One region of the Lysinibacillus sp. SGAir0095 genome, then DNA from elsewhere that is predicted to be linked to it. Evidence: riboswitches for the same ligand, from Rfam matches in the RefSeq annotation. Region 1 holds a riboswitch; the other holds the start of a gene.
The links. Region 1 has a riboswitch for cyclic di-AMP ahead of C1N55_RS02960 (TrkH family potassium uptake protein). Riboswitches for the same ligand answer to the same signal wherever they lie in the genome.

Region 1 (16,417 bases):
ATCAAAAAGCAGCTCTCGATATACTTGAAAAAGTAAAAAAGACGCTCACTCCTGAAGATATGCCATGGCTAAGCTCTTTAATCGTTAATAAGTCATGGTGGGATACAGTAGATGTGCTCTCTCCTAATATAATGGGCCATATGTTTAATTCTTTCCCGGAGCTAATCGCCCAATATGCAGACCAGTGGATGATGGATGAAAATTTTTGGCTACAAAGAGCGGCGATTCTATTTCAACTTAAGTATAAGAATAGAACGGATGAAAGTCGCTTGTATCGATACATTCTCTCTAGGGCTGATAGTGAGGAATTCTTTGTCCAAAAAGCGATTGGATGGGTGCTGCGGGAATATGCGAAAACAAACCCTACAAGTGTAAAAGTGTTTGTTATTTCAAACAAATTAAAGCCACTTAGCAAGCGCGAGGCGTTAAAGAATTTATGAGCTATGTAGTGTGTGGTGAGTTGAATATTAATGTTAAAATGGATGTATAAAAATAATTACTGGAAATGAATTTCAAGTAAAGAATAGTACAGAAAAGGGATAAAAATGACATTACAACAATTAAAATATGTAATAGAAGTTGCTAGAAGTCGGTCGATTAACAAAGCGGCACAAAACCTGTTTATTAGTCAACCAAGCCTTTCCAATGCATTAAAAGAGTTAGAGGAAGAAGTAGGGATTACAATTTTTTTGCGATCTAATAAGGGGATACAGATTACTCCTGAAGGATCGGAGTTTCTAGGTTACGCTAGGCAAGTAGTTGAGCAGGCAGAACTTCTGGAGAATCGTTATACGAAAACAAATTCTCCACAGCAACATTTTTCTGTATCTGCTCAGCACTATGCTTTTGCGGTTAGTGCCTTTGTTCGTCTATTAAAAGATTATGATATAGAGGAATACGAGTTTAGTCTACGAGAAACAAAGACATATGAAATCATTGATGATGTCAAGAATCTCCGAAGTGAGATTGGTATTTTGTATGTCAATGAATTTAATAAAAAGGTCATTCACAAATTTTTAAGAGAAGGAAATTTACAATTCCATGAGCTATTTACAGCAAAGCCACACGTTTTTATTAGCTCAGCAAATCCACTCTCTGCAAAGGAGTATGTTACCTTATCGGATTTGGATCCTTACCCGTATCTTTCATATGAACAGGGGGATTACAATTCATTTTACTTTTCGGAGGAAATTCTCAGCACTCTAACTAGGCCGAAAAATATCCGGGTTACGGATCGTGCAACTTTATTTAACTTACTGATTGGGTTAAATGGCTATACCATTTCAACAGGTGTTATCAGCCATAAATTAAATAGTAAAGACATTATAGCTGTTCCCTTAATGGTAGACGAGCGGATCCATGTAGGGTATATTACGCATAAAAATGTGACAAATAGTACGTTGGCGAATACTTATATTCAATATCTAAAAGAGTCGATTGAAGAAGAACTCCATTAGTTATAGGTAAAAGCTATAGTGAGGAATAGTTTTTATATGTTACATTATAATAATTTCCCTATGCTACACTAACCTTACCTTAAGAAAAGCGATTTTATAGAAGGAAAGAGGGAGATTAGTAATGACGAAAACACTAGTAAAAGCTCCATTTAGAGCAGATCATGTTGGAAGTTTATTAAGACCTGAAAGAATTCATAAGGCTAGAAAGGATTTTCAAGAAGGCATCATTACGAATCAAGAACTGCATGCAATCGAAACTGAAGAAATTACAAAAATCGTTGATAAGCAAATCGAAGTTGGACTACAAGCTGTTACGGACGGCGAATTCCGCCGCCGATTCTGGCATACAGATTTCCTTGAACATTTAAATGGGGTTGAGGGTTACATTCCAGAATCAGGCTTCGCATTCAAAGGGGAAGAAACAGAGCGATACGATGTACGAGTAATCGGGAGAATCTCGTTTAACCCAGATCACCCACATATCAAAGAATTTATCGAGTTTAAAGAAATTGTTGGTGACCGTGCTGTTGCAAAACAAACAATACCGAGTCCAAACCAATTATTTAACGCGGGTATTCGTAATCTAGAAATCTATCCGGACCTTGAAGAATATACAAAGGATGTCATCCAAACATACCGTGAGGCCATCAAGGCTTTCTATGATGCTGGCTGCCGTTATTTGCAGCTAGATGATGTCTATATTGCGGGTCTGAATGCTCCAGACATTCCATTCAATGATAGCGGCTATTCTCGTGAACAATTAATTGATTTAGCTCTTCGTGTTGCCAATGGCGTTCTAGAAGATAAACCAGAAGATCTAATCATTACGACTCACCTTTGCCGTGGGAACTATCGCTCTAAATGGGCATTTGAAGGCAGTTATGCGAAGATTGCGCCAACATTATTCGCAAAAGAGAAAGTAGACGGCTTCTTCTTAGAATATGATGATGATCGTTCTGGCGACTTCGGACCACTAGAACATATCCCAAATGGTGGCGCACAAGTGGTGTTGGGGGTATTCACATCCAAACACGGAGAATTGGAAGATAAGGAAAATATTAAAGCACGTATTGAAGAGGCAACAAAATATGTGCCATTAGAGCAATTATGCATCAGTCCACAATGTGGATTTGCTTCTACTCATCATGGAAATATTTTGACTGAGGATGAGCAATGGGCGAAGTTGAAGTATATTGTCGATATTTCGAAAGAGATTTGGGGATAAGCTTTTTAACTAAACTTCGATTCATCGCTGTTTTGGAAAATGAAATATGCTAGTCAGAATCCATTTTGATATTCTTTCAAAATGGATTCTTTTAATTTTCTGAATGCAGATTTAATACTGTATAATACTTAAACTCTACTTAAAAACTACCACTTGACCCTAAAAAGAAGGGGGTGTCACTGAAAAGAGAATACTGACTTGCTCGTCGGCAGGATTACTCCACATATGCAGAGCTTGGGCTGGAATTTTTACACTATCACCGGTCATTAAAGTATACTCATCTCCTAAAAGTGATAATTGGATAGGTCCTTTTACTACATAAGCAACTTCTTCTCCCTTATGAGACATGGGAGTTTCCGAAGAGGATTTACCTGGCTTTAAATGCATGATCGCAGTAGCTATCTGACTAGTAAAGTCAGGGGATACTAATTCATATTCTAAACCATCGATTATGATTTGCTTACGTTCCTCTTTTCTCACCACAAGCTCTCTTGTATCCAATTCGTCCATTAAAAATGTAAATACAGGTACATCTAATACCTTCGCAAGCGATTTTAATGTCTGTATCGATGAGTTACTATGTCCTTTTTCGATTTGACTCAGCATGGATGGCGTGATGTCTGCTTGCTTTGCTAGTTCTCTTAGGGAAAGCCCTGCATTCTTCCGATATTGTTCAACCTTTAATCCAATAAACGATTGACTCATTTTTACCTCCATTAATTAATGTAATTTTCTAATTTGTATTGTACTTATCACAGTTTAGATGTTAAATTTAATTTAACATATTAAATTAAAATGAACAATCGATTGGGGTGGAACTATGATTTCATTTATTTTAATGACATTATTTGTCGTGATGAGTCCTGGGGTTGATACAGCTTTGATTACAAAACGAACAATTTCAGGGGGGAAGAAAGAAGGCCTACTGATGGCTTTAGGAATTACGGCTGGTTCACTTGGTCATACGCTTGCTGCAACACTTGGGCTATCAGCTTTGGTTCTACAATCGGCAGTAGCTTTTTCTATTTTGAAGTGGGTAGGAGCAATCTATTTAATCTATCTAGGTGTTCAATCACTTATAGCTCGAAAAAGCCCAGAAAATGTGACGACTGCGGATCGTAATGCGAAAGGGTCACCATGGAAAGAAGGATTATTATCAAATCTGCTAAATCCAAAGGTTGCCGTCTTTTTCATCACGTTCTTGCCTCAATTTGTTAGCTCGAAAGAAAATGCGATGATGGAACTTCTTGCTATGGGATGCTTTTACTCGATATTATCGATTCTTTGGTTCGTCTTCTACGTTTTCTGTTTAACTTATATTCGTGAGTGGCTATTATCAGCGACTGTTCAAAATTATATGGAAAAACTAACAGGCATCGTACTCATTGGTTTCGGGGTAAAGCTACTGTTTACGCAGAATAAATCATAAAGATTTTTCTTAAAGAGGTGTATGAAAATGTACAAAACACTAAGTAAATTAGATTTTCAATATTTTATTGGCCAAGAGGTTACAGAGGTAAACACCGAAAAAAATTATCCATTTGGAGTGTCTTTTGAAAGAGGAGTTTTAACCATTGAATGCCCTTGGAGATTACGAGTTTCTAGCGAAGTGGCAATTGGATATTCAGATTGTCTGCAAGCACCAGGACAATACTCGCATAAAGATGTTGAAAAAATTCTCATGGGAAAACGAATAACGAATATCTTCCATTATGAAGAGATTTCAGATTTAGTGGTAGAATTTGAGGGCAAAATCTATCTTGAATTATTCCATGACAGCAATTATTTTGAGGGATGGCAGCTGCGAGGCGAAAATGGAATGTATGTATTCACCTTACCGGGAGGGGCTTATTCGGATTAGATAGCTTTTCATTTTTAAATTTTAGAAAAACCTTCTATAGAAAGTAACCGTATTTTTTAGAGTGCCTCATGAGCGTTAATTCAAAAAGGATTAAGGCTCTTTTTTGTTGAAGTAATTTAAAAGGTCCCTAAACATGGCCTTAAAAAACTACGGAATTGAAATAAGGGGCTTGGTTTATATGGGTTTTGAATCTTTTCGCTTTATTGTATTTGTTAATAGCATAATCCTTTTGTTAATTATGACACTGGTATTAAAAAAGCCCTTTCGAAAATGGGGCTTTGCTATTATGCTCGTTTTTACGATTGTCTTTGCTGCCATTGAAATAACAGCTCCGTTAATTAGAGAAAAAAACTATGAAGCTTTTCTAGTAGAGATTGAAAATCAATTGATTGAACAATATCCAACAAATAATTGGACTCTGAATAAAGATATTGATTTTTATAGTTTTCCTTATGATTTTTTAGTTGAGGTAGCATTTGAAGAGGATTCTAATGTGATATATGGATTTGTATTGGATGAAGATGGCAAGTTACATGAATATTATCGGAAAGAACAGGACTAGTTGCTTGGTATTATAGATGATGAATAAAAAGGAGCTAAACAATATGCAAGAATGGCAGGGTGCTTCAGGAGTTTGTATAAATGAAAATGGACAAATCTTAATGGTTTTACAAGGGAAGCCTGATGAAAAGAAGACTTGGTCGATACCTTCTGGTGGAAGGGAGAGTAACGAAACCTTTGAGCAATGCTGTATCCGGGAAGTTGCAGAGGAGACGGGATACAAGGTCGAGATTGTGAGAAAACTTCAGGTGAAAAAGAAAAGCTATGATGAAGCTAATATTTCCATTGAAGTTCATTATTTTCTAGTCAGGCTTCTTGGTGGAACTAAAACCATTCAGGATCCTGACAACTTGATCTATGATATTGCATGGAAATCTATAGATGAAATACAAGATTTAGAGCTTACTTTCCCTGAAGATCGAAGCTTTTTAAAGGACTACTTGGTGAACATTGTGTGAAAGCATCGTAGCTCTTTTGGGAATCTTTAGAGGAGTAACCTTCTTTGCTGTTCTTTAATAAAATAGCATAAGGAGGTGTTTTCACATTGACTAAAAATGCGAAATTACTTTACTGCCTATTGGGAAGTGCTGTACTGGCATTATTAAATAGTCCTATTCTTGGTTCAGCTTTAGTGGGCGTATTCAGCGGTGGCGGAGCTCTCGAAGAATTTATTTTGCTGGTTGCAGATATCTTGTCATTTGTCGGGTATATTCTATTAATCCTCTTCTCGCTTATGTTGATATATTATAATTCAAAATCAAAATTTAAAGGATAATATATACAATCAATTGAATATTAAGATACAGAGGACATTAGTGAAAATAAACTAATGTCCTTGTTTTAGCTAAGGTTAAAATTGTGGAGGGATAATTTATATTGAATCAAAAATTGATACGACGGATGATTCCTCATTAGAAATGTTAATGTTCTTTCTTTTTCTCCAGCACCAAAATTATTGACGTTTCAAAAGAAGAGGAATTACTGAAGAGGTGGACAATTTTGCTAACTAATTTGTACTTTGTACGACACGCACATTCTATATATACTCCTGATGAATTACGAAGACCTTTATCTGAAAAGGGATGCATTGACGCTGAAAAAATTAGACAAGCTCTTGAAAATGAAAACATAGACATTGTTATTTCAAGTCCTTACAAAAGGGCAATCCAAACTGTCGAGGGTATTGCAAATGTTATAAATATGGAAGTTATATTGGAAGAAGATTTTAAGGAACGGACGTTATCTATAGAACCTGTTGAGGACTTTAACCTAGCAATAACAAAAGTTTGGGAAAATGCTACGTTTTCATGGCCAGGTGGAGAGTCTAACATTATGGCACAAAAACGAGGGATAAGGGCTATGGATAAGTTGTTAAATACCTATGCAGGTAAAAACGTTGCAATAGGAACACATGGAAACATAATGGTACTAATTATGAACTACTTCGATAAAAAATATAATCTTAGTTTCTGGGAGAATCTTGATATGCCTGACATCTATAAATTAACTTTTGATAATAAAGTTCTAAAAGATGTTAAGAGGATTTGGAGTAGATCTTGTTAGAGAGAAAATTTTGTATAGGAGCTGCTACATATGGAGTTTTATAGATTTAATAAAGAATGTGGTAAGACAATCACACAATTTAATTCGAATTTTGTTATGTCACGTATTTTGCAAACGGAAAAAGGCGTGCACATAGGTTGTATGTACTTGGAGAAAAACGGTATTGTCGGTTTTCACCAAGCAGTTGTTCCTCAGCTTTTGTTAGTGTTGAATGGTGAAGGATATGTGCGGAATGAAAAAGAAGAGTACTATAAAATTCAGCCGGGTGATGCAGTATTTTGGGCAAAAAATGAATGGCATGAAACAAAGACTGAAACAGGATTAACGGCCATGGTTATTGAGAGCGAAGCTTTAAATCCATCCTCTTACATGCCATTAAAGAAAGAGTAGCTGTTTTGATAGAAGAAATGTGAAGGAACCTTAAACAAAAATGGTTCTTTTTTATTTTTCAAATTTATATTTTTTTCATATTTACAATTTACTTACTGAGGAGTAGAATGAATCCGAAATCAAATAATCAATGGCCAAATCTCTTAATGAGAACGGAGGACCCGATCTTTTGGGGTTAATTCTGCAGGTTGCAGAAAGGATGATTTTAAGCTTCTTCGCCATCCTACCCGTCAGCTAACTTCGTCGGCTAAAGCGGAGGAGGTCTATATGACCGCCTAATTCAAGGTGCCCTTTTGTTGGTAAACCCAACGAATAGCTACTTGTTTTAAATGCGGTCTTTTCTTATGGAGAAAAGTTAAATGTAATGGTAATAAGTAATTTATTTATGGGAAAAACAACCCTATAAAAGAAGTAGATTTTAAACTTCAAAAATTGAGGAGAAAGAACATGAAAAATATACTTTTAGAAGGACTAAATCCTTCTAAAATTTTAGTGCTAGGATTTGCTTTTGTCATCTTTGTAGGAGCATTTTTACTTACGCTACCTATAGCAACGGCAAATGGAGTCAGTTTATCTTTTTTAGATGCTTTGTTTACAGCGACATCGGCTACATGTGTTACAGGTCTTGTCGTTGTTGATACCGGTAATACATTTTCTATGTTTGGTGAGATTGTCATTTTGGTACTGATTCAAATTGGCGGTTTAGGATTTATGACCTTTGCGACGTTTTTATTTACATTATTAGGTAAAAAAATCTCACTTAAAGAAAGACTACTTTTAAAGGAAGCTTATAATGCAACATCTACTGCCGGTATGGTGAAATTAGTGAAAAGGATATTGCTATTTACCTTAGTTACGGAAAGTGTGGGAGCCTTTTTACTCGCAATGCGTTTTTCAATTGATATGCCAGTTGGTGAGGCAGTGTATTTCGGCATTTTCCATAGTGTTTCAATTTTTAATAACGCGGGCTTTGATATTTTAGGGGATTTCAATAGTTTTACGGGCCATGTGGATGACCCATTTGTTGTATTAACATTAAGTTCTCTCATCATTATTGGTGGTCTTGGATTTGTTGTAATCAATGAATTGTATGAATATCGTGAAACGCACAAACTTTCACTTCATACCAAAGTTGTCTTAACTACAACAATAATTTTGATTATAGGGGCTTCTATCTTAATCTTCTTATTTGAGTATGGAAACGATAAAACTCTGGGTCCTCTAAATTTAGGTGGAAAAGTACTAGGTGCTATTTTCCATAGTGTAAGTCCAAGAACAGCAGGCGCTAATACATTATCCATAGGTGATTTAACATATGCGACACTTTTCTTAACCATTTTCCTTATGTTTATCGGGGGAGGTTCAGGTTCCACAGCGGGAGGAATTAAAGTATCGACTTTTGCAGTTTTAATGGCGACAGTAATTTCTCAGATCAAAGGAAAAGATGATGTAGTTTTATTTAAACGTCGAATTGTTGAAAAAACAATATTAAAATCACTCACAGTTGCTGTAAGTGGAATGATGATCGTGATTACGGTTACTTTCTTACTTAGTATCACAGAGCATGGACATGATTTCATGATGTATTTGTTTGAAGCAACCTCAGCATTCGGAACGGTTGGTCTATCAATGGGCTTAACACCAGAATTATCGCCACTCGGACGAATCTTGATTGTACTAACGATGTTTATAGGAAGATTAGGACCGTTGACGCTTGGATTTGCTATTACGAAAAAGCAAACAAAAGAAGCGTATAAACGTCCAAAAGGAAATATGATGATTGGTTAATCCAAAATAGGGAGAGTTTAAAAATGGCAAAGTATCAATATGCAGTAATCGGCTTAGGGAGATTTGGAACAAGTATAGCAAGAAGATTGCATGAAGCTGGGCAAGAAGTATTAGGGATTGATCTTGATGAGGAAAGTGTGGGAAATGCAGAACCATACGTAACGGATAGTGCTATAGCAGATGCTAGTGAAGAAAAAGCACTTACTTCCTTAGGAATAACTAACTTTGATTGTGTCATTGTAGCAATTGGAGATGATATTCAGTCTAGTATTTTAACTGCAATGCTTCTAAAAAATCTAGGAATCAAAAAAATCATTGCAAAAGCTACGAGTAAGCGTCATGGGCAAGTGCTGGAAACGATTGGTGTACACTGGGTGATCTATCCTGAAAGAGATATGGGGGAACGTGTTGCCAATCAGCTGCTATCGCCAAACATGCTGAATTATATTGAACTATCCAAAGACTATAATATTGAGGAAGTACTTTTACCTAAGAAAATGGTAGGTAGAAGTTTAAAAGATCTTGATATTCGAGCAAGGTTTAAGGTCAGTGTCATCGCCATTTTAAGAAATAGCGAGATCATTGTTTCCCCATCTCCAGACGAATTACTTCAAAATGATGATATTCTAGTAACAATAGGAAATCGACAAGATTTAGCTAAGTTTGCTAGTTTGGAATAGATAAAGATGATTATAAGCTTAGAAAGAGGCCTCATCAGAGCGCCTCTTTTTTATCTATCGATAGAGAGGTTAAAAGAGTGACTGTGTAGAAACAATATTCATAAGACACAATTTGGGAGGACGAAATGAGCAAATTTAGTTTGTATGGCAAGTTTACGGTACAAGATGGGGAACGAGACACAATGGTAGAGATTTTGCTGGAAGCTGCAGAATCAATGGCTAATCTTGAAGAATGTGAGATCTATCTCGTAAATATTAATGAAACCGAACCGGATTCAGTGTATGTCTATGAAGTATGGAGTAGTGAAGAGGCACATCAAGCATCCTTATCGCTAGAATCCACTCAAAAATTAATTCAACGAGCAAAACCAATCATAACGGGTATGGATAGAGTTAGCACCCTAACAACAATGGGTGGAAAGGGTATTTCTTAGTTCTAAGAGTGCAAGTTTTTGTGAAAGGGGGGAGTTTTTTGAAGAAACTACCGTTGATATTGGGTGTAGTAATGGTTATTATCGCGGTATTTGTGTTTGTAAATAAACTATACTACCCCCCACTGCCGATAACGGGAGTGTCCCCAAAGGAAGCAATGGATGCCTTCAATGAATCCAATAGCAAAATTGTCCAAATAGCGGAGGAAGGTGGTAGTCTCTGGTATATAACAAAAACTGAAAACAATGGTATAGAGACTACTGATGCACACATAAAACAGTTGATAGCAGCTGAAGGATGGGAATTTAAAGAGAAAGAGGGGAGCGGTTTATTCTTTGAAAAAAACGGTGAAAGATTAATTGCCACTACTCAAATGTGGACAAAAAACTATGTCATCGTTAATATACCTGAGTTTAATTCTTCTACGAAAGAGTGATGAAAGTTGAAGACGAATTATCAAACACAAATAGAAAGAATCGTAAATGCATTATCAAAATCATGGTCCATCAAATCAAGTTCTAAGTGGAGTATAGAAAACCCGGCAAAGGGCCATTGCGGTGTTACCACTTTGGTTGTCAATGATTTATTGGGTGGGGAAATTTTGAAAACGAGTCTACCTGATGGATGGCATTTTTATAATTTTATTGATGGGAACAGATATGACTTTACATCATCTCAATTCATAGAACCTATCGCTTATTTGGATATTCCCTCAAATAGAGAAGAAGCATATTTGGATACGAATGAAAAGCAATACACTTTTTTAAAACAAAGGGTATTAATGAACTTGGATGCTTTAAAATCCGTTTGAATAAGAACAGTACTTATTTCTATCTTATCTGTTCACGAATTTTCTGAAGCTCCTCAAAAGATAGATCGCCAAGAGATTTTTTGATTTCTTCCTCGATCAGCTTCCTGTTTTTTTCTTGATATTGCTTACGCCACTCTCGAAGGCCTTCCGTTTTATCGAAAAGATATTCAATATCGATTTCTTCATTTTCTTCATCAGCCAAATAATCAAGTACCGCTGCTAGCATCCGTGAAACATTCTCCATTTCACTTTGCAGGTTATTTGGCACTTCTTCTATTTTCTCATTTTCTAATTCTTCGTTTGTTTGAGAAGACTTTCTTGGCATAGTGTCGCTCCTATTTTAAAGATTATCTAGCCTTAATATGCCCAAAAATTTGAACCTCATAAGCCTATAAGCTTTAATGTAATACAATATAAGAAAAAATCGTTTTTCTTGTAACGTAACGCTAGGTTGGGAGTTATATAAATGAGAGGAGGGAAAGGATGGAGTTTGAAGAAATCTATCGTGAATATTTTAAAGAAGTATACCTATATATCAAATCCCTAAGTCGCGATGAAAAAATAGCGGAAGAAATTACCCAAGAAGCATTTTATAAAGCGTTAAAAGCAATTGAAAAGTTTGATGGTTCCAAAGATATTCGAGCATGGCTTTTTACAATTGCCAAAAATACATACTTTTCTTACTACAAACGAAACAAAAAACAGATTGATTTTGATGATGAACCAGATACAGGAGTTCAATTTGTTAGCAATTTGATGGCTGAAGAAAGTGCTTTTACTGTTCACGAATTTCTTCACACGATGGATGAGCCGTACAAGGAAGTCTTTACACTGCGGACCTTTGGTGAACTGCCCTTTGAAAAAATCGGAAAACTCTTCGGAAAAAGCGCGGGGTGGGCCAGGGTGACTTTTTACAGGGCGAGAAAGCAAATATTGGAGCATATGGAGGCGATAGATCATGAAAGAGATTAAATGTACAATCATCCAAGATGTTTTACCTCTTTATATTGATGGAGTGGTGAGTCCAGATACAAAAGAGATGGTAGACGAGCATTTAAAGCATTGCGAGAAATGTCAAAAAGAGTTGGAGTCCATGAAACAAGAACTCTATTTACCTGTTGAAAATAAAGACTCTCTTCTAAAATCATTCAGTAAAAAGTGGCGCAATAAAAAAATAATGATTGCCCTTGGTTCCATTTTAGGAACGGCCATCCTTTTATTCGGTGCGTTCTCGTACGTCTTTTATTATGAAAAGGTTATACCCTATTCGGAAGATCTGATTAAAATCGAGGCTCCAAATAATCAACAATTGGTATTGCATTATTTTGGGAAAAGCTATGCTGGTGTACACGAAACACATCCCATGTCTCTTGAAATAGATGGGGAGAAAAAGAATGTGAGTTTTATTTTTTATACACAAACCATCGCGCATTCACCTACAAGAAATCTTTTGGATGATGATGGCCAAAATGAACACAACTATATCTCTGTACTTCCCGAGAGTGAAAAAATTGATGCTGTGTACTATGCTGGTTTTGATGTAGAAGACATTAGTTTTGGAAAAGATTCATGGGACGACATACTTGAAAGGGCTGATTTAATTTGGGAGCGAGAGTAATTTAGTAAATTGGTATGAAGGGATGATCCGAAAAGGATATCCTTTTTTTAATTTTTCATATAAAGCATGTTTTGTAAATGGTAAAATAGGTAAATAATGTTATTTTTTGAGGAGGGATTGGGTGATAAAACAGATATTAAATATTTGTATGGTTTTATTGTTGCCACCAATAGTTGTTCAATTGTTAGTGCTTATTTTTTTCAAGATAGAATTCAATTGGGAATATATGTACCTTATGACGCTATATACTCTAGTAACGTCCATTATTTTGATAAGAAAGCACGAAATAAATGAAAAAGGTAAAAAGCAGACTAGATTTAATTATGTTGCTTCAGTAAGAAGCGGCCCAATGATTTTTCTGCTTGTTATCTTTGTATTTAACACAAGTGTTACAGTCAGTGGTCTAGAAAAAGAGGCATTGGTAATAAGAATCGTCGCCATAGTAGCAATAATTATTTTGGCTTTTGTAAGATTCAAGTTCTACATCGAAGAAAACACACTTACCTATGAAATCATGCTCTTTACGATTCTACTTTATAAAAGAAGAGTTTTTCCTGATGACATTAAACATGTAAAATTTGTGCGAACTGGTTGGGCTAAAAAGGCCGCCATTATTAAAGTCAAAAAGGGAATCAACCTACGCATCATTAATTTTGAACCGACACATGTATGTCCGGACTTAAATAAGTTTACTGACAAACACTCAATCTCAATTTCAAAAACAAATGATTACATTTTATTAGATAAATCATCTCGTCAATCAGCCTTAAAGGGGAAAGAGGAAGTCTAATGTTTTTTTTACAAATGTTAGATACATATTTAGAAGATGTAATTGATTACATATTGGATAGGTGAAACTATCAAAAGCACTAGGAAGGTTAGGAGAAAACAATGGTTATTTATAAAAAATTAGTTCGAGATAAAATCCCTGACATAATTGAAAATAGTGAAAATACGTGTGAGGTTGCAACATTAAATCAAGAGAAATTTATCGTAGAACTTAAGAAAAAGTTGCAAGAAGAAGTTACTGAGTATCTAATTTCATCAACTGATGATCATGCAATAGAAGAACTTGCAGATATCTTAGAGGTAGTTCATTCGTTAGCTAAAACGCATCTCAGTACTATTGAAGAAGTTGAAAAAATACGCCAAAGCAAGTTTGAAGAGCGTGGGGGATTTGAGAGGAAATTTTTGTTGGTTAGTACAGGTGAAGAATAGTATTTTAGTTGTGATGTATTGTAAAATGGAGGAGAGAAGTTCAAATTAAATAAGGCAATAAAGCGTATCCATTTATAATAGGGAATACGCTTTTTATAATGAGCAGCTATGCTTCTGCTCGTTTAACTTTCTTCCACTTCGAGTATATTTCGAACACTGAAATTAGAATCATGACCCAAAGAGCTCCACTTTCAAAGGAAATGCCGGAAGAAGATTTGCCTCCTAAAAGCGGGAATAGTACCAATAATGCTAATATGTATAGTGTTAAAACTATTTGCCATTGAATATCTTTTTTAATGTCTGTAGCATCATGTTTTTTGAATACAAACCTAAATAAAAGGGCTCCTAAAATTAGGATAAGGAGGACTCCTGTGGGAATTGCATTAGCAAATGGAACCTCGGGGAAAAAGTCATAAACAAATAAAAGTGTTATAGCCAAAATGAAAATAGAGTCAAATGACTTGAAAAACTTCATTAGAATACCCCCTTTGTTAAATTATAGCATAAATCTCAATCGGTTTAATTGGATGGTATTACAATAATGGTAGTGGATAGACAAAAAATAAACCCAGGTTACTCATAATTAGTTTGAGTAACCTGGGCTATTTTTACTTATATCAGTCTATTCTGGTTGAACAGGTTCTTTCATTTGTCCTCCGAAAGGGAGCTCAACGCCGAGTTCAGCCAGTTGTGTTTGGGCTTCTTCTTGTGTAATTGTGCCGTTTCGTTGTTGTTCCATAATACTTTGGACTTTTGCTTTTGTTTCTTCATCCAAATCTGCAAACATGTCGCCACGGCCTCCACCTGGATTTTCGCCTGTGCCATCAGGACCACCCATTGCGCCATTACCGTCAGCGCCTTGTCCAGGTCCTCCCATTCCACCAAATCCATTGGAACCTGCTTCTGTAATCCCTGACTCATTTAGCCATGTCACTGTATCAGAGATTGTAAATTCGACTTCATTCGTTCCATCCTGATAGGCAGCATCCGTAAACAAGCCGTCATTTTCAGTTCCAGTTGCCGTTCCACCAGATTGAAGAGTGTAAGTAGCATCCTTAGTAACTAATGGCGAACTGATTAACACGGTTTGATAATCCTTGTCAGGTGAGAATGTTACCACTGGTTCACCATTGCTATCTTCAAGCTGAATGGCAGTTCCTGCCACTTGTGTTTCTGTAAAGGTCATCATAAGAGCATTTTGAGATGCATCTTCAGAAGTAGTCATGGCCATGCCTGAGCTTCCTGTAGCGATAAGTAAACCACCACTTATATCAAAGCTTTGATCATAGTCTAGAGCCCCGTTGTTATTATTGGTTGGACCGCTAACGATGACTGTTCCGTCCGTCATAGTAATCGAACCATTGGAATCGAGTCCATCCCCGGCAGAGTTTACATAAATATAGCCACCATTAATGGAAAGGACATTCTCTTCAGTGTCTTCTGTTGCTGCAAAGTCTCGACCTGAAGCATCATTTCCGCCACCAATGTTGATCCCGTCATCTGACGCATTTACATGAATCTCTCCATCAGCTATCGTGATGCTTTTACTTTCGATCCCTTCATAGCTTTTTGTAATATCGATTGTTCCACCTTTAGTTAAAATAGAAGTGTCTGCATGGATTCCATCATCACCTGTAGCTAAATTTAACTCTCCGCCAGTGATGGTAATTGAGTTATTACTGTGAACGGCATCATCCAAGGAATCAATTGTAAAACTTCCTCCACCTATTGCTACTTCAACAGCGGCTTTTAAACCCTTGGTACTTTCGGATTCATCTTGCGTACTTGTGCTCGTCGTAGTATTCGTTTCACCAGGCATGCCAGGCATTCGATTATTATCATTTGTGTCTACTGTTTCAGGGCTGCCTTCACCAGATGTAATCGTAAATTCCCCAGCGGCTATGAGAAGAGAAGTCTCTGCTTGAATTCCATCATTAGCTGACGTAATGTCAAAGGTACCACCTTCAATTGCAATAAGTGCCTTAGATGCATCCTTGTCATTTGTTGATTTGACTCCGTCGCCACCAGCAGTAATAAGAATTGACCCATCTTTTACGGCAACGAGATCTCGTCCCATTAACCCATCATCTACAGCATCAATTTGGATTGTCCCACCAGTAATTCTTAATTCATCTTTTGAAGCAATCCCATTGTTGTAATTTCCGTTTACCACTAAAGTTCCTTCTCCATTGATTGTCAAATCGTCTTTACTGAAAAGGGCTGCGTTGGGCTCATCATCCTCTGAATTTTCATACACATAATTTTCGCCATCTGTTAAAACATTTTCAGTTCCTTTTTCTAAGGAAACCACTGTCTTTTCTGCTTTTTCTACAAAAATAGGTGCACTAGTAGATGAATTGATTTCCACTCCATTAAGAACAAGTCGAACAGTTCCTTCATCTTCTGCATTCACGATAATTTGTCCATCATTGAGCTTTCCACTTATTTCATAGACACCAGAAGTTCGAATCGTGATTGTACTGCCATCAATGACAACACCACCGTTACCTTCAAAGCTTGCAGTTTCACCATCTAATTTAATAGAAGTAGCATTATCCCAATCTGTGTAGAAATCCTCATCCGAATAGGAAACTTTATCATTAATAACACTTAGTATCTCCTGATTGCCAATGGTACTTAAGCTCTCGGCTTGGACAACTGCAGGATCACTTGAAGACGCAACCTCCGCTGTATCATCACTACAAGCAAATAATAACGCACTACACATCATAAGAGGTGTTGCTACTTTTATAAGTTTAGAATTTTGTTTCTTCATAAAATTTTACTCCTTTTCATTTCTCATTTTTTAAGGC
Region 2 (16,417 bases), 560 kb from region 1:
CTATAGTTCCGATACCGACATAAATTGCAACATTCCGATAGTAAGGAAAGACAAATAAACGAGAAACTAAAAGAATCGCCGCACTTAGAAAGAATGCTAAAAGGATGCCATATTGCAATTTAGGAAGTGAATGCTCCAAATTCAAACTTCTTTTTGCTCGATTGATAAATTGTTTCAATGAACGACGGCGATCCATCTTCTTTGCCTCCTTATCTGTTTGTTTTCATGTTTGCACGTAATTTACGAATGGCTATAAATAAGCAAAAAGCTGTTATTAGTACATAGAAAATTAAATAGCTTACCCAGACCGGCATAGAAATTCCAACTACCGACTCAAGACTTGTTGCCATATCAGGGTACAGGATCGTCACCATTAATACGCCTGGATTAATACTCGCCCAGAAGTACGAAATGGGAGAAAAAGGCGTTACATTTCCTTGAGGATTCCCCGAACCCATAAACATTTGCTCCATGGATACCCCAACAAAGAATAGGAAGGCTGTAATTCCTGCTAAAAAGATCATGGATCCATAAGTAGCTATCATTGATACAATTGTTCTTTTTGTTATTGTTGAAAACATAATCCCAATACTGCCGATTGCAATTAGTGTCACCAAATAAAACAAGAAGATTGTTATTAACTGTGAAGGCGATACACCGCCAAATAGAAATACAAGACTATATAACGGCAAGCCCGCCACCAGCATTAAAACTAAAAATGCCACTGACGACAAAAGCTTCCCTACAATAATTTGCGTTGAGCTTTGTGTTGTTGTCAGTAAAATATTTAAAGTTTGTTTTTCTCGTTCAGTACTGATTGCACCTGCAGTTAAGCCTGGGGTAATGAACATTACAAGCCCCATCTGAATTACGCTTAATACAGCAAACATCGTAAAGCTGTCACTTGGTCTAAAAAAGGCAGTACCTGAAAATTGTGTGTAGATTAATAAAAACCCAGTAACAAAAATACAGAGGACCGCTAAGTAAAACATTAGTCCAGAGAAGCTTTTAAAGGCACGGAATCGTAATTTTAACTCCTTCGATAATACTGGATTTGAAAAACGCTCCATCACTCTGCATCCGCCCCCTTTGTAATCGCCATAAAGACATCTTCTAAATCTTTTTCCTCTTCCGTTAGTGAGAAGATCGGAATATCTGCAAGCAATGCCTTCCGCAAAAGATTTACTTGATCCCTTGTTTTTCCGCGATAATTAAAGGCAACCTCATTTTTTCCATGTGTTACTTCAATTGAGCTAACTAATGGGTCCTCTTCAAAAAAGGCGCGGGCCTTTTCGATTTCATCCATCACCTTAACAATGATACGTTTATCACTCTGCAACTGATCCTGGATTTGAGCAACATTGCCATGGGCGATTAGTTTCCCATTATCAATTACACCAATTTCATCACACATTTCTGCAAGCTCCGGTAAGATATGCGATGATATTAAAATCGTTTTCCCCATTGATTTTAAATGCTTTAAAATATCTCTCATTTCCACACGCGCACGGGGATCTAAACCTGAAGCTGGCTCATCCAGAATCAACACTTTAGGATCATGGATAAGCGAACGAGCTAAACAAAGTCGTTGCTTCATCCCACGGGATAGTAAGTCAACATATTCGTAGCGTTTATGCGTCAAATTCACCAGCTCTAATAATTGCGGAATAAGTACTTTTCTTTCCGCAGCAGGCAGCCCATAACTCGCCCCGTAAAAGTCTAAATATTCATCTGCCTTTAACTGGTCATAAACCCCGAAGAAATCAGGCATATAGCCAATTTGTTTACGTACTTCCTTCGCTTCACGTACAACACTTTTGCCATTTATCAAAGCGTCTCCAGCTGTTGGTGCAAGAAGAGTAGATAGTATTGAAAATGTTGTAGATTTCCCTGCACCATTGGCACCTACAAAGCCAAAGACTACACCTTCATCCAGGGACAAAGTTAAATTATCTAACGCCGTAAAGGAGCCGTATTTTTTTGTTAATCCTTGAATATCAACCATCATTTATTTTGCCACCCCTTTTATTTCGACATCTGGCATTTTTACAGGTGACCCCATATCATCCGTTAACCGAACAAGGATCTGCACTTGCCCCTCTGATGATATATATTGATTTAGGTTTGTTGAAAAACTTACACTTTTTTCTTGAATATCCTCATAATTCGAAGTGGTCCAATTCCAAATAGCAAGGGATGTTCGATTAGCCGCTTTGTTAGAAATGGATATTTCTGTCCAAGTTGTGCTACCCAAAAGCTCATCTGGCGCCCAAACAGTGAAGTTATAATCCCCTTTATCTAAATACCATTCATTTGTAGCTTCGTTCATTAATTCCATATAACCAGAACCATTCGTTGGCTCTAAATTTTCTTCTAATGATTCTTTATCTAAAGTGAAGTCCCCTGATAATTCAATTGTCGGCTCAAAACTCTGAGCAATATAAGATACGGGTGACATTTTTGCACTTCCGTCTAGTTCAATACCTACTAACGCTTCTTCTGTCCATGCAATAACCGTAGGCAATCGTTCACCCTCTACCAAAGCCCCTACGCCATATTTAAGTTTTTCTAAGCGTACGGGCATTAAATCATCTTTAGATTGTGGTTGTGTATAGTTGTAATTTGAAAAGGATGGCGAAAGAAGAACCGAATTTTTTACTTCTTCCGATACTTCAAGCGTATCGTCGGGCTCAATATCCCCTAAAACAATTTCTTTCGAACCAGACCAGATCGCTACATCATTTAATTTAAATGGGAAATGATTTGTGATAGTTCCCTCTACTTTTCCATCTTTAAGTGTAAGCTGAATATCCATATTCCCTGCATTTTCGATTTTTGTTTGCCCAACAATCGATTGAACAGACCAGTAATTTAAATTTCTCAAATTTATAGTTGATCCATTTGCCTGTTCTTTAACATATGATTTCTCATGTAATACAGCTTCAGATGGATTTGAATACATATTGGAGCCACGGGACGCAACAGCTGTTGTATTAGCATCCGTTGTAAAGGTGAAGTCCCCACCTCGATTTGTTAAAATGGACTCTACATAATTCCCTACCAAATTCTCCCCTTCTACCTTATAAAAAGCAGATTGTTGAATTTGGGATTGGAGCAAACGATCCTTCGCGCCAAAAATAAACATGGCTAGTGATAGTCCAATTGATAAGACAGGGATAATCCACCACGCTTGTTCTCGTTTATCCATTCTTTTTAAGACGAAATATAGTAATGGGCCAATGATTAAGATATAAACGATGACCGTAATCACAAGTAAGGTTGTAGAGACCTCAAAAGAAGGGAAAAGCTCATTCACACCGCCAACTTCTGATGGTAGGTACTCATTTAACCCGCCATAATACATTCCAAATGAGTTATTTTGGTTTGGATTTTGTAAATTTAATAATTGAGCTATTAATTTTGCGTAGCCGTCCATACCCGCAAGTGGTTGATCACCTAAAGAAAAAGTTGTTTGAATGATACGTCCACTTCCTAAAGATTTACTTGAGGCTAGGATTGTATCCCCATCAACAAGCAAACGGGCACTTCCTTCTTTTTCTTGCGCTTTATAAACTTCAATACCCTCCGGGAAAATTCCGTCCTTAGATAAAGCTGTTAGTTTTTCCTTTGAAACACTGACCCTCTCATTTGAAAGGATTAATGGTAAATGCTCCTTAAAAAGCCCTGAAGAAGCTTCAATCTGATCGGAAGCGCCGATTAGCAGCGTTCCACCATTTTCTACCCAATTGTAAATGGCTTGTTGTTGATTTTCTGTATAATCTGCAAGACTGATTTCATCTACCGCAATAACATCAGCCATCGCTAAACCCTTTGTTTCTGAAGGTAATTCAAAATTTTTAAGCTGATTCACATGGAAAACTTCCACGTTATAAGCTGAAAATTGTCTTAATCGTTGTAAGGCAGATAGTCGATCACTATTTTCCGTTAACGTATACACAAATGATGCATCTTGTTCATGAAACTGTGGACGTACCGCTTTCGTACCTGTATATTCCACAAGCTTCCCTTTTTCAATACCGCCCTCATAGAAATAGAATAGGTTCGGTTGTTGTTGACTACCACTGTACATATAATCATCAGAGAGTCCATTTAAATAAAGCTGAATGGTTTTCGTCTCACCCTCTGCGATATCTAATGGATATACCAACCCTGAACCGACAGAATAAGACTCAGCTGCATCAATGACCAGGTCTCCTGAAAAGGACGACCCGTTGTTCGTAATGGTTAATTTAAGTGGTAGTGGTGTGTAGTACTTTACCTTATTGGAAATTCCAGCTTCCGCACTTACATCTAATTTAGGTGCTGCACTAGCACTGTCTATATGTAGAAAACTAATAAAAAATGAAAATAAAAATAATACCGGTATGATTCGCTTAAACAAATCCCTAACCTCCTTTTTCTCTCTTTAATTGGTACGTTCATTTTACATTTAAGTTCCAGTATTTCCAAATAATTATCAAATTTTCAGATTTTGTTCGTGCTGTTCGTAATACTATAGGATTTTTTTTGAGGTTTTATGATGGTTAAGGAATTAAAGCGCTCCTCTGGTAAGGTGGGCGAAAAAAAAAAGACAAAACCAACATTAAAGTTGATTTTGTCTTTTTTGGATGCCTTTTGGCTTAATATGTAGATTAAAGCCGTGCACCTTTCTTCGACAGCCGTACATAAGCGTTACTCTTGTCGCCAGCTCAGGTTAGGCTACCCCGCGGCACATGGATGAAGCCACTTAATGCTGCTTCCTTCCGGACCTGACATGGTTCGTGGGTATCCATTGCGCAGGACCCAACCTTCAACGCTACGTGCAAGAGGCAGACCAAACATACGGACAGCCTCAGAAAAGGAATTCAGTCTCGCTAGAGCGGATTGCGAGTTACAGGGCACCGCTACCTCCCCACCTAGCACGGCATAAATTAGTATACTTTATATCAAGGGGTAAATGCAATGTTTTGTTCTGGGTAATTTGGAAATATAAAATTTTCCTATTAAAGTAAGTGAATCATGATGATTTGTTATCTTTATGTTCTCTTTTTTTGAGCAACAATCTTTTCACAAAATGCTCTAACCTTAATCTACAAATCATTTCACTATTATTTTATGAAAGCAAATAATGTTTATTATCAAAAACAAAAAAATGAATAAAAGTATTGACCAAGGTTACAATAAATGATATAGTATTTCTTGTCGATAGATTTCGACATATTATACGGAGGCATACCCAAGTCTGGCTGAAGGGATCGGTCTTGAAAACCGACAGGCGGGTTAAACCGCGCGTGGGTTCAAATCCTACTGCCTCCGCCATTTTTCAATTTAATTAATCAACTACTTAACCGTTTCTTGTGAATGCGGTTTTTTTTATATAACGACTTAAGATGAACTATTCACCTTAAGTCGTTTTTTTATTTTTCACTCTTATCTTATAGCTGATTTTTATCATCAAATCAGTATTCAATGACTAAAACAAGTAAAAAAGACTATCAACGATAAACGCCGATAGTCTCGATTATATACTTTTATACGATATTTCTTTATTAAGCCTTTTGAGTGTTTTCAACATCAGAATTCGGGTTAAATTGACCTTCCCATTTCGCAACAACAAGTGCTGCCAATGAATTCCCCACTACGTTAACCACAGTTCGTCCCATATCTAGTATACGGTCGATACCTATGATAAACATTAAGCCCTCTGCAGGTAGATTCATTGTGCCGAATGTAGCTAATAATACAACGAATGATACACCTGGTACACCGGCCATACCTTTTGATGTGACCATCAACACTAGCATTAACGTTATTTGTTGAACAATACTTAGTTCAATACCATACATTTGTGCAACAAATAATGAAGCGATTGCTTGATATAATACCGAACCATCCAAGTTAAAAGAATAACCTGTTGGAATTACAAATGTCGAAATATGTTTTGGAGCACCGACCTTCTCCATTTTGTCCATGATTCTTGGAAGAACCGTTTCCGAACTAGAAGTAGAGAATGCCAAAATTAATTCTTCTTTTATCACCTTTATTAATCTAAAGATGCTGTACCCAATAATTTTAGCCATAATGCCTAATATAACAATAACAAAGAAAATCATTGTTCCGTAGACAGTGATCGCTAATTTAGCAAGTGGAATTAGTGATGCAAAACCATATTTAGAAATTGTTACTCCGATTAAAGCGAAAACACCAATCGGTGCATACTTCATAAATAAGTTTGTTACATAGAACATAGCATGTGATATACCTTCAAAGAATCCTAATGCCACTTTTCCTCTTTCGCCAATCGCAGCGATTCCAAGGCCCAGTACTACGGCAAAGAAGATAATCGCCAGCATATCGCCTTCAACCATTGCCTGAATAGGATTTGTAGGAACAATATGCAGAAGTGTATCCACAATGGATTTTCCTTCTTGTTCATGGGAAGTATCGACATAACTAGAAATATCAGCCTGACTTAGATTATTCATATTTATGCCAGATCCAGGTTGGAAAATATTAGCTGAAACTAGACCTACTACAATGGCCAATAATGTCATGCCGATGAAATATGCCAATGATTTGCCGCCCAGTTTACCAACAGCTTTCAAATCTCCTACACCTGCAATAGCCACAATAATACTTGAAAGTACAATTGGTACAACGATCAGTTTAATCAAGCGGAGGAAAAGATCCCCTAATGGCTGCAAAACACTTTGTGCTGTTTCACTTCCATAGAAAATCCCGCCGACAATTACTCCTAAGATAAGACCAATTAAGATTTGCATTGCTAGACTTAATTTAAATTTCATAATTACCCCACCTTCTTGATGATTTTACTAGTCGAATTACACTGGTAAGGGAAACAAGTATATGAATGAAACCTATTAATTTAATTAACACAAAAAATAGCTTGTACTATAGACTAACTAAATCTCTTCATATCGCTTCCTTTAAACGCTTACGAGGTTAGCTTTCGGGTTAGGACTTCGGAAACGTAAGCCCTTTCTTTTTTAGAATTCACCTATAACGGAAATAGCCGTATAAATCATTTGGGTCCCCCGCTCTTAAATTAAGATTAAGCGAAAAATAACTAATTAAATTTTATCATTATTATACTTGAAAAGTAAATAAATGATTATTTCCATCTTTTTTAAGCAAATTCGAAGGATAAAAGAGCGATATATAAGCCTTTCATTTTCAAAAAAATTAATAGAACAAAAATAATAACTCTATTTAGGCAAAACTTTTTCTAAATATTCACGAATAGAGACCTCACCATTTGATAATGCTTCGGCTTCACGTAATTCATCTTTTCGCATTTTTTCTTCTGCAGCAGTTGCTATTTCTTCAACATCTTCTTTTGGAATAACAACAACCCCATCAGTATCACCAACAATATAGTCTCCTGGATGGACTGTCACACCACCAATCGCGATAGGTACACCTACAACTCCGCCTCCATGCTTAAAACCTGCAGCAACCGTTGTACCTAATGAAAAGACAGGGAAATCTATTTGTCGAATTGCCACAATATCACGTATTACTCCATTTACGACAAATCCTTGGACTCCTACACCTTTAGCTAATGAAATGACAAAATCTCCAGCAACCGCACGATTTGTATTTCCTTTAGCATCAATTACAAGTATATCGCCCTTTTGCGCTTTACTAATCGCTTCTAAAACTGCCCCATTTTCTCCATCAGGCAATCGTACAGTAAGAGCTCGTCCAGCAATTTTAAAGTGGTCGCTAAGAGGTTTAATAGCTCCATCAATATTTGTATGGCCACCTGTAGCATCTGAAATAGCCGTAGTAGGTAAACTGATTAATCTCTGTTGAACTTTTGTCGTTTCCATTATTACTGCCCCCTTTTAAATTAACTAAAAATTGTAATAATTTAAATATTATAGGAATATTAGATTAAGTTAAATAGGTTTTTTTATTAATTTAATCTAATTTGCCCCATTAAAGTTAAATAATCTGGATACAATGGTTTTAAGCATGCTCTTCTAGACGGGCGTTTTAATAGACCTAAACAAGTAGGGAGTGACATGTATGAAAATAAACCGATTAGTAACTCAATTTCAAAAGAATACTGGCGAAGCAGGTTATAGGATGGCGACATTTGATATCGAGGTTATTGCAAAATCAACTGGAGGGCTTGCTCCAACCATTCTTTATTTTCACGATAATCAAGATGTTACAGATGATATTCGCTCACTCCGATTTGGGTTAGATTCACCTTATTCTTACATTGATGATTACGATCAATTTCAAAAAATGCTCTATGAAAAAGAGCAACGGGCAATCAACAATTTATATGATACGTTTAGCATTCGCCCCAAAAATATGTCAACTTCCAAACAAGTGTTATGGAGCTTCGGTGTCTTGCTTTTAATGGCAATTCCATTATTAGTGGCAATTATTTTAAGATAGAAAACCCTAAGTAATGGATGATAGATTACTTAGGGTTTCATATTAGCTTCCTTTTTTCAATAAAATTTCTTGATGATTTCTTAAAATCGTTAAAATTTCTTCAGCTGTTGTAGCGACTTTTAAGATTTCACGCTGCTCTTCACGAATAAAGCCTTCCTCAATCATCTTATGGAAATGTTGAATAAGGGCGTCGTAGAATCCATCGATATTATATAAAATAACCGGGTTATGATGTAGGCCGATTTGAGCCCAGGTAAAGACTTCAAAATATTCGTCCAGTGTACCACAGCCCCCTGGCAAGGCAATAAAGGCATCGGATAGATCGACCATTTTCTTTTTTCGAACATGCATAGATTCAACAAAATGAATTTCACTTAAGTATAAATGAGCGATTTCACGTTTTTGCAAATGCTCTGGCATAATACCGATCACTCTTCCGTTATGACCCAGAGCTGAATCCGCAACTGTTCCCATTAAACCAACATTAGAGCCACCATAGACAATCCCAATTTTAGCTTTTGCTAATGTTTCTCCTAGCTCTTTTGCCTTTTCTATATAAACAGACTTCTTCCCAGATTGTGAACCACAGTAGATAGCAACGTTCATTTTCATTCCCCCAATATTCGATTTGATATAATACAAGTATACTGCGAAATTATTAATACTCTGTTAAAAAGGAGACCTTCTATGAAAATTTGCCCTTTAGGCGTTGGTGGTGCTTTTACAAAAAGCAACTTTCATAATAACTATATCATTGAAGTAGACGAAAAATTCCTATTAATTGATGCAGGGACGACCTTACGGAATAGTTTACCTGCCGCTGGATATGACTATCTAGCTATCGATTATGTTTTTATTTCACATCTTCATTATGATCATGTCGGTGGCCTAGAGGAATTAGTCATGACCCGTTTTTGGCAATTTGCAAACGGTCAGCACTCACCGCTAAAAACCATGATTATCGTGCAGGAAAAGCTTGCTTTACCTTTAAGAAAATACCTTAAGAATAGTCTAGAAAATCGGGGGCGTACCGTTGAAGACTTTTGTGATTTTATCATATTAAATAATGCCGATACTTTTACAATCGGACAATACACTTTTTCAGTAATTGATACGACGAACCTACATGCTGAAGGCTTAATCAGTGCCGGGTTTAAATTATCATCGGATGAAGCTAACATTGTTTTTTCAGGAGACTTGAAAAAGTTAGAAGCTACAAATATTTTGGAACAGGTTGATAAAAATACCGTTGCAATTTTCCAGGATGTTAGCTTCACATTTAACGGAGTACATGCAACACTTCAGGAAGTGCTGGACTATTATCCATTATCTTTACATGAAAAAATCTATGCGATGCACTATAACGATAATATAGAGGATTACGAAGAGGTTATAAAAGAAGCTAATATACAGCTTGTTAAAAAACAAGAGGTTCTCGAATTGCTTTGAGATGAAAAAACACTGTCTTCGAAAAACAGTGTTTTTTTCATATAATATTAAATGTAGCCATTTGGTTTAGTTTTCTTTTTTAATTAAGTCATAGGTAATGCAAATCGGTTTGTTTGAACGAGGATCCTTACTAATAACAGCATCAATATTAAAAACTTTTTTTAATACTTCAGATGTCATGACTTCATCTGGCGTCCCTGCTTTTACCAAGTTTCCTTTTTCAAGGGCAATCATATAATTTGAGAATCTCGCTGCATGATTTAAATCATGCAAAACCATCACAATTGTACGATTCTCCTTTTCATTTAAGTTTTGTAGCAGTTCTAAAACCTCAAGCTGGTGAGCCATGTCTAAATATGTAGTTGGTTCATCTAAAAAAATGATATCCGTATTTTGTGCGAGAGCCATCGCAATCCAAACACGTTGCTTCTGACCACCAGAAAGCTCATCCACATAATAATTTTTTAGTTCATATGTATTTGTAGCCTTCAATGCCCAATCGATAATTTCCTTATCTTCCTTTGTTAAACTCCCAAAGCCCGATTGGTATGGGAAACGGCCATACGAAACCAACTCATCTACTAATAACCCAACTGCACTATCTTGTGTTTGAGGTAAAATAGCTAGTTCCTTGGCTAAATCTTTTGTATTTTTCTTCTGAATTTCAGCACCATCAAGCATAATCTGTCCTTTTTGGTGAGGGATAATTCTTGTCATTGCTTTTAATAATGTTGATTTGCCGCATCCATTCGACCCAATAATTGTGGTGATTTGGCTATCGGGAATTCCAATAGTTAGGTCGTTGACAATTACTTTCTTATCGTAACCAACCTCGACATTACTTACGTTCATTCGCATTTATATATTTCAACTCCTATAATTCTACAGTAAATAAGAATCGTTCTCAATGAAACGATTAACCAAAATTATTCTCTTTTCTAATTCGATTGTCAATAACAAGTTAAACGGAAAAGAACTACATGGTGCTTAACTAATAATGTATTCGGTAATATTATGTTAGAATTTTTGTTATTTATCAGGACACCCTATAAAAGGAGGTGTTATGGGTAATGAGCCGCATTTTACTAGTTATTCTATTCCTAATAGGATTTTCATTAGATGTATCTGCTGAAACTCCATTTAAGGCAACATTCATAAGAGATCATCAGCTTTGGATAAAAGAAGGAGAGAAAGAAATCCAGCTTACTGAAGGATTGTTTGTTTCTTCTCCACAATGGTCTATTGATGGCCGGTTTATAGCCTATTTAGCCGGAAATAAAGCGGGAGAGAAACAATATTTAACGATTTATGATTCAAAAGTTAATAAGAGTTACCAACCCTATCAGGGGATTGAAACACATCATTTTAAATGGTCACCCACTTCAAATCAGTTGGCTTATACAGTAGATGGAATCTTGAGAGTTACAAAAATGAAGAATGGACGACCACAAGGTTTCGAGAATGTAGCACTCGGTGTAAGTAATTTTGAGTGGTTTCCAGATGGCGACGCATTTATCGTTTCCTCTCAATCGGATTTAGTGCCCACTGGATGGGGGCCAGTCCCTCTTTTTAAAGTCCCCCTAGACACCCACTTAGATACAAATAAGATTACACCGTTTTTTACGATTCAAACGAATGAAGAGGACCTATTTGCAATTGATACGGCTTATTTTAAGTGGAGTGCAGACGGTAAATGGCTTAGCCTTTTGGCGATTCCAACTGCCTCCTGGTCCAACGACAGTAATACACTGTGTGTCATCTCATCAACAGGCGATAACTTTCAAGTGATAGGTAAGATGCTTGGCTTTGAAGATTGGATTAAATGGGCACCATCAAAAAATCAACTAGCCTTTATCTCTGGGGAAGGTAGATTTTTTGTTGAAAACAAAAATACAGCTATTGCTGATATTCCAATTTCAACCACACCCAAAGCGTACACACCTAAAGGGTATGTCGATCTCGATCTAGAATGGCTTTCCCCGGATAAAATCATAGTGGCTCGTTCTAAGGATCATAAGGATTGGAACGAAGGCCCCGTTCCAATCATGTATACCTCTCTTTATACCATAGACCTTAAATCCGGTGAACAAAAGCAGCTTACATTCCCCAAAAACAATGAATTGGATTCTTCACCTCAAGTAGTTGGAAATGCAATTACTTGGCTTCGAAAGGTTGAAAATCAAGTTCAAGGAGATGTATGGATAAAAGAAAACATAGACGATGAACCATATGTATGGATAAAAAATGTAGAATCTACCCCTGTTTTTTTTAATGAAAGCAACTAAAAAAGTGCCTCCTTTTTTGGACTAAAGGAGGCACTCTTTCATATCTCTTACATAAATCACTGTTTAAGCCTGTCGCAAGCTTTCGGTGCAGTTAATATGAGTTTATTAATTTGTGTAAGCTTCCCTTTATTTACTTTGTATTCTATTTACGGAGATGACTTGTCTGTTCCAACATATAGGCAATGCGCTCTACAATGCTCTCGATTTGTTCCGGGTTTTTCATTAAGTCGTAATCGTTAATGTCCAAACGCAACACTGGGCAAGAATTGAAGTTGTTAATCCAGTTTTCATAGCGTTCATGCATTTCAATCCAATAATCATTAGGTGTTTGCTGCTCCATTTCACGGCCACGCTCTTGGATGCGACCAATAATATTGTCAATTGGTCCTTCTAAATACACAAGTAAATTTGGATGCGGGAAGTATGGTGTCATGACCATGGCATCAAATAAATTTGTATATGTTTCGTAATCAGTTGGGTTCATTGTCCCTTTGTCATAATGCATTTTTGCAAAAATCCCTGTATCTTCGTAAATAGAACGGTCTTGGATAAATCCGCCACCATACTCAAATATACGTTTTTGTTCCTTAAAGCGTTCTGCAAGAAAATAAATTTGTAAATGGAAGCTCCACTTTTCAAAATCATCATAGAACTTGTCCAAATATGGGTTTGTATCTACCTTTTCAAATGAAGTACGGAAATTTAAGGCTTCTGCAAGTGCTTTAGTCATTGTAGATTTTCCGACCCCTACCGTCCCAGCAATGGTAATCACCGTATTGGATGGTATATTGTATTTTTCTCGTAAATTCATTCTGTATGTGAACTCCTTTGTTGTAGCTTTTCTTCTACTAATTTTAATACCTTCTCTAAATCTTCAGGATTTTTTACAAAGTCTATTTCGTCGCCATTTAACTGAATGACAGGAATATCAGGGTGCATCACTTCAAAATGCTGAATGAATTCGTGATAATCAGCAGCTAGTTGTTCTATGTAATCTCGGGTAATCATTTTTTCAAACTCTCTACCGCGCAGGGCGATCCGATCCATTAATGTATCTAAACTAGCATGTAAATACACCACCATATTAGGTCGTGGCATATCTGCAGTTAATATGTTGTAAATGGACTCATACTTTTCATATTCAGATGGCTGTAAGGTACGCTTTGCAAAAATTAAATTTTTAAATATATGATAATCCGCTACGACAGGTGACCCTGTTTCTATTATATGTTTCTTAATGTCAGTTAGTTGTTTATATCGATTACAAAGGAAGAACATCTCCGTTTGAAAGCTCCACTCATCTATGTCTTCATAGAACTTTCCTAGAAACGGGTTTTCATCCACAATTTCTTTTAATAAATGGTATTCAAAGGCGTTAGAAATGGCGTTAGATAACGACGTTTTCCCTACACCAATTGGACCCTCTACTGTAATAAATGGAACAGACACCGAGAAGTCCCTCCTTCAAGTCTAAATTTGTCAATGCTATTCATTTTATCATATGAGCTTGTCGAAAAACAGAGACAGACTGCAAACAAAATAAGGAATTATTATAAGGCATATGGTACGGGAAGGATAATGGTTATTTTCTATTGTTTTAGCAATCAATAATGACTGATTTTTGCAAACTGCCATGTTAAACTAGCAAGCAAGGAGAGATGAACGTGGAACTATTTGAAAGAGATCGGACATTTATGCTTGAAGCAATTGAAGAAGCGAAAAAAGCACAAGCTTTAGGTGAGGTACCTATCGGGGCTGTCATTGTCTATCAAGATGAAATAATTGGACGAGCGCACAATTTACGGGAAACGACACAAAATGCTGTCACCCATGCTGAATTGATGGCCATTCAACAAGCTTGTGAAGCGATTGGAAGTTGGAGATTAGAAGAAACAACTTTGTATGTTACATTAGAGCCCTGTCCGATGTGTGCAGGTGCCATTCTTCAATCCCGTGTCCCCCGTGTCGTGTATGGTGCAAGAGATATGAAAGCGGGCTGTGTTGATTCATTGTACCGTTTGTTAAATGATTCGCGATTTAATCATGAATGCGCTGTAACTGAAGGCATTTTAGCAGAAGAGTGCGGTGAAATCCTGACTAGTTTCTTCCGTGCGATTCGAGAACGAAAAAAAGCAGAAAAACTTGAGAAGAAACGGTTGATACAAGAGGGAGAGAATCATGAAATTTAGTAAATTAAAGAAAACGATTGAAGGGTTTCTGTGTACTTCATTAAAGGGGCGAATTGAAGTACATGCTGCTGTCTATCGACAAGCCCATGATTCTCCGTCACGCGTTTGGCTAAGCTTTGATAAAGAGCAAATTTTCAGTGCAGCCGATCTTTCACACATACAAAAGTATAATTCACGTCAACAGGAATTGAAAGAACAATACGAATTAAAGCCTATTCCATACAGCGAAAATTGGGAGGTCATGTTTAATTCACCAGAACGAAAAGCATTAATTGCGGCTTCTGATCAAGCGGAAGAAGAGCTAATCCAAACTGGTATATGGGGGAGCTGGCATCTCTATAATGCTCTATTAAATTACCCTAATATATCAATCGAACAAGCTTTAACATCAGAAGACCCCTTGATTCGAGCATACGCGTTATTTGACCGACGCGTTGGGAAACGCCGCCTGTTAGCAATGGAGAATTTCCCTCATTCAATAGAGAGTAAGTTTTTTTATATTCGTTGCGAGGCTGAAGGACTTAAGTAAATGGAAGTGGGGAATGAATGCATTAAAATAAAAGAAGATATTCCAATAAACTGCTTTAAAGATTATTTGTAGCTGAATTATAGATGCTTCTTTTCTACTTTTCAGGAGCTTTCTCTGCTCCAACTGTCTTATAGATCGCCTCTATCCTACCGTTCCGAAGCTTTCTTTGTTCAAAACGTCTTATTGATCGCGTCTATTTTACCTTTCGATGAGCCTCCCTTACCCCAAGCACTCTATCGCCCCTTAATATTCCCAGAAAAATTAAACCTCCCTTTCCTCTAACTATCTTTCCTATTTTTATTAAATAAAAAAGGCGGCCAACCGATTAAAGTTAGCCCCCAACACACATAATATTAGCTAAACTGCTCCATAAATTTCTCTAAGCGATCCATGCCCTTTTGTAAAACTTCTAAAGGTTGTGCGAAGGAAAGGCGGATGTAGCCTTCACCAAACTGGGAGAATGCGCTGCCTGGAACCGTCGCTAGCTCCTGCTCTTTCAATAGACTTATACAAAAGTCAAAAGAAGTCCTGTTTGTTTTCTTAATAGACGGGAAGATATAAAATGCTCCTGCTGGTTTTACCACGTCAAAGCCCATTCCTACTAGGCGGTCATATACATAATCACGACGCACTTTATATTCTTTCTTCATTTCATTTGGATTATTTAATCCATCAGTTAAGGCGGCAAGTGCCGCATACTGACTTATGCTTGTTGCACAGCTAATGTAATAGCCATTTAGCTTTGTCATTTCTTTTGTTAGATAGCTCGGAGCTAAGGTATACCCAATCCGCCAGCCTGTCATGGAGTGAGATTTTGATACACCATTGATGACAATTGTTTTATTTCGCATGCCTTCATAAGAAGCAATGGACTTGTGCGTATTTTCATAAATTAATTCGCTATAGATTTCATCTGAAATAATAAAGATTTCTTTTTCTTTTAAAAGGGCAGCAATTTTTTGTAATTCCGCCTCTTCAATAATTGTCCCCACCGGATTACATGGTGATGGAAGAATGACGCATCTTGTTTTATCAGAGATATGTTTTGCAATCAGTTCAGCAGTTAAAACAAAATTAGTAGCCTCTGTATCCACACAAACTGGAATAGCACCGCACAGTTCAATCAGTGGAATATACCCAGGATAAGCAGGAGCTGATAAAATGACTTCACTACCTTCTTCTAAAATAGTTCTTAAAGCAATAGTAAGTGCACCGGAAGCACCGTGCGTTACAATAATTTCATCTTGCGGATGATAAGATAATCCATACTGTTGATCATAAAAGGAAGAAATTGCTTTTCGCAATTCAAAAATCCCTGCATTCGGTGTATAAGATGTATGGTTTTGATCAATTGCAAGCTTTGCCTTTTCTTTTACATGTGTTGGTGTAGGAAAATCAGGTTGGCCAATCGTTAGATTTATTGCATTAGGGTAATCCACTAGCATATTCGTAAACTTTCGTATACCGGATAGCTCAATTTTCTTTAGGTTTTTATAAATTAAATGTTCCATTCTATTATCCCCTTCTAGTAA

Region 2: it holds a riboswitch for cyclic di-AMP, as region 1 does, so the genes downstream of both, C1N55_RS00160 (cation:dicarboxylate symporter family transporter) here and C1N55_RS02960 (TrkH family potassium uptake protein) in region 1, are expected to answer to the same signal.

The regions. Positions count from the first base shown of each region.
Region 1 is NZ_CP028083.1:586,378-602,794, forward strand. Features, by position in the region: gene C1N55_RS02905 (DNA alkylation repair protein) at 1-440, shown strand, start outside; gene C1N55_RS02910 (LysR family transcriptional regulator) at 546-1,457, shown strand; gene C1N55_RS02915 (5-methyltetrahydropteroyltriglutamate--homocysteine S-methyltransferase) at 1,579-2,682, shown strand; gene C1N55_RS02920 (helix-turn-helix domain-containing protein) at 2,842-3,387, opposite strand; gene C1N55_RS02925 (LysE family translocator) at 3,503-4,111, shown strand; gene C1N55_RS02930 (DUF6188 family protein) at 4,139-4,543, shown strand; gene C1N55_RS02935 (hypothetical protein) at 4,722-5,105, shown strand; gene C1N55_RS02940 (NUDIX hydrolase) at 5,149-5,562, shown strand; gene C1N55_RS02945 (hypothetical protein) at 5,649-5,879, shown strand; gene C1N55_RS02950 (histidine phosphatase family protein) at 6,104-6,667, shown strand; gene C1N55_RS02955 (cupin domain-containing protein) at 6,698-7,057, shown strand; cyclic di-AMP (ydaO/yuaA leader) riboswitch at 7,180-7,320, shown strand; gene C1N55_RS02960 (TrkH family potassium uptake protein) at 7,505-8,845, shown strand; gene C1N55_RS02965 (potassium channel family protein) at 8,869-9,525, shown strand; gene C1N55_RS02970 (putative quinol monooxygenase) at 9,651-9,959, shown strand; gene C1N55_RS02975 (hypothetical protein) at 9,998-10,393, shown strand; gene C1N55_RS02980 (YunG family protein) at 10,400-10,768, shown strand; gene C1N55_RS02985 (hypothetical protein) at 10,788-11,093, opposite strand; gene C1N55_RS02990 (RNA polymerase sigma factor) at 11,252-11,740, shown strand; gene C1N55_RS02995 (zf-HC2 domain-containing protein) at 11,727-12,386, shown strand; gene C1N55_RS03000 (hypothetical protein) at 12,508-13,176, shown strand; gene C1N55_RS03005 (nucleoside triphosphate pyrophosphohydrolase) at 13,278-13,604, shown strand; gene C1N55_RS03010 (hypothetical protein) at 13,711-14,079, opposite strand; gene C1N55_RS03015 (carbohydrate-binding domain-containing protein) at 14,227-16,380, opposite strand.
Region 2 is NZ_CP028083.1:28,459-44,875, reverse strand. Features, by position in the region: gene C1N55_RS00190 (hypothetical protein) at 1-196, opposite strand, end outside; gene C1N55_RS00185 (ABC transporter permease) at 210-1,073, opposite strand; gene C1N55_RS00180 (ABC transporter ATP-binding protein) at 1,070-2,005, opposite strand; gene C1N55_RS00175 (cytochrome c oxidase subunit II) at 2,009-4,402, opposite strand; RNA gene ffs (signal recognition particle sRNA large type) at 4,659-4,925, opposite strand; tRNA gene C1N55_RS00165 (tRNA-Ser) at 5,227-5,319, shown strand; gene C1N55_RS00160 (cation:dicarboxylate symporter family transporter) at 5,550-6,806, opposite strand; cyclic di-AMP (ydaO/yuaA leader) riboswitch at 6,937-7,089, opposite strand; gene C1N55_RS00155 (RraA family protein) at 7,227-7,853, opposite strand; gene C1N55_RS00150 (sodium:proton antiporter) at 8,053-8,433, shown strand; gene C1N55_RS00145 (LOG family protein) at 8,476-9,039, opposite strand; gene C1N55_RS00140 (MBL fold metallo-hydrolase) at 9,121-9,882, shown strand; gene C1N55_RS00135 (ABC transporter ATP-binding protein) at 9,949-10,740, opposite strand; gene C1N55_RS00130 (translocation protein TolB) at 10,953-12,167, shown strand; gene C1N55_RS00125 (deoxynucleoside kinase) at 12,310-12,978, opposite strand; gene C1N55_RS00120 (deoxynucleoside kinase) at 12,975-13,616, opposite strand; gene tadA (tRNA adenosine(34) deaminase TadA) at 13,832-14,356, shown strand; gene C1N55_RS00110 (SF0329 family protein) at 14,346-14,885, shown strand; gene C1N55_RS00105 (aminotransferase A) at 15,239-16,396, opposite strand.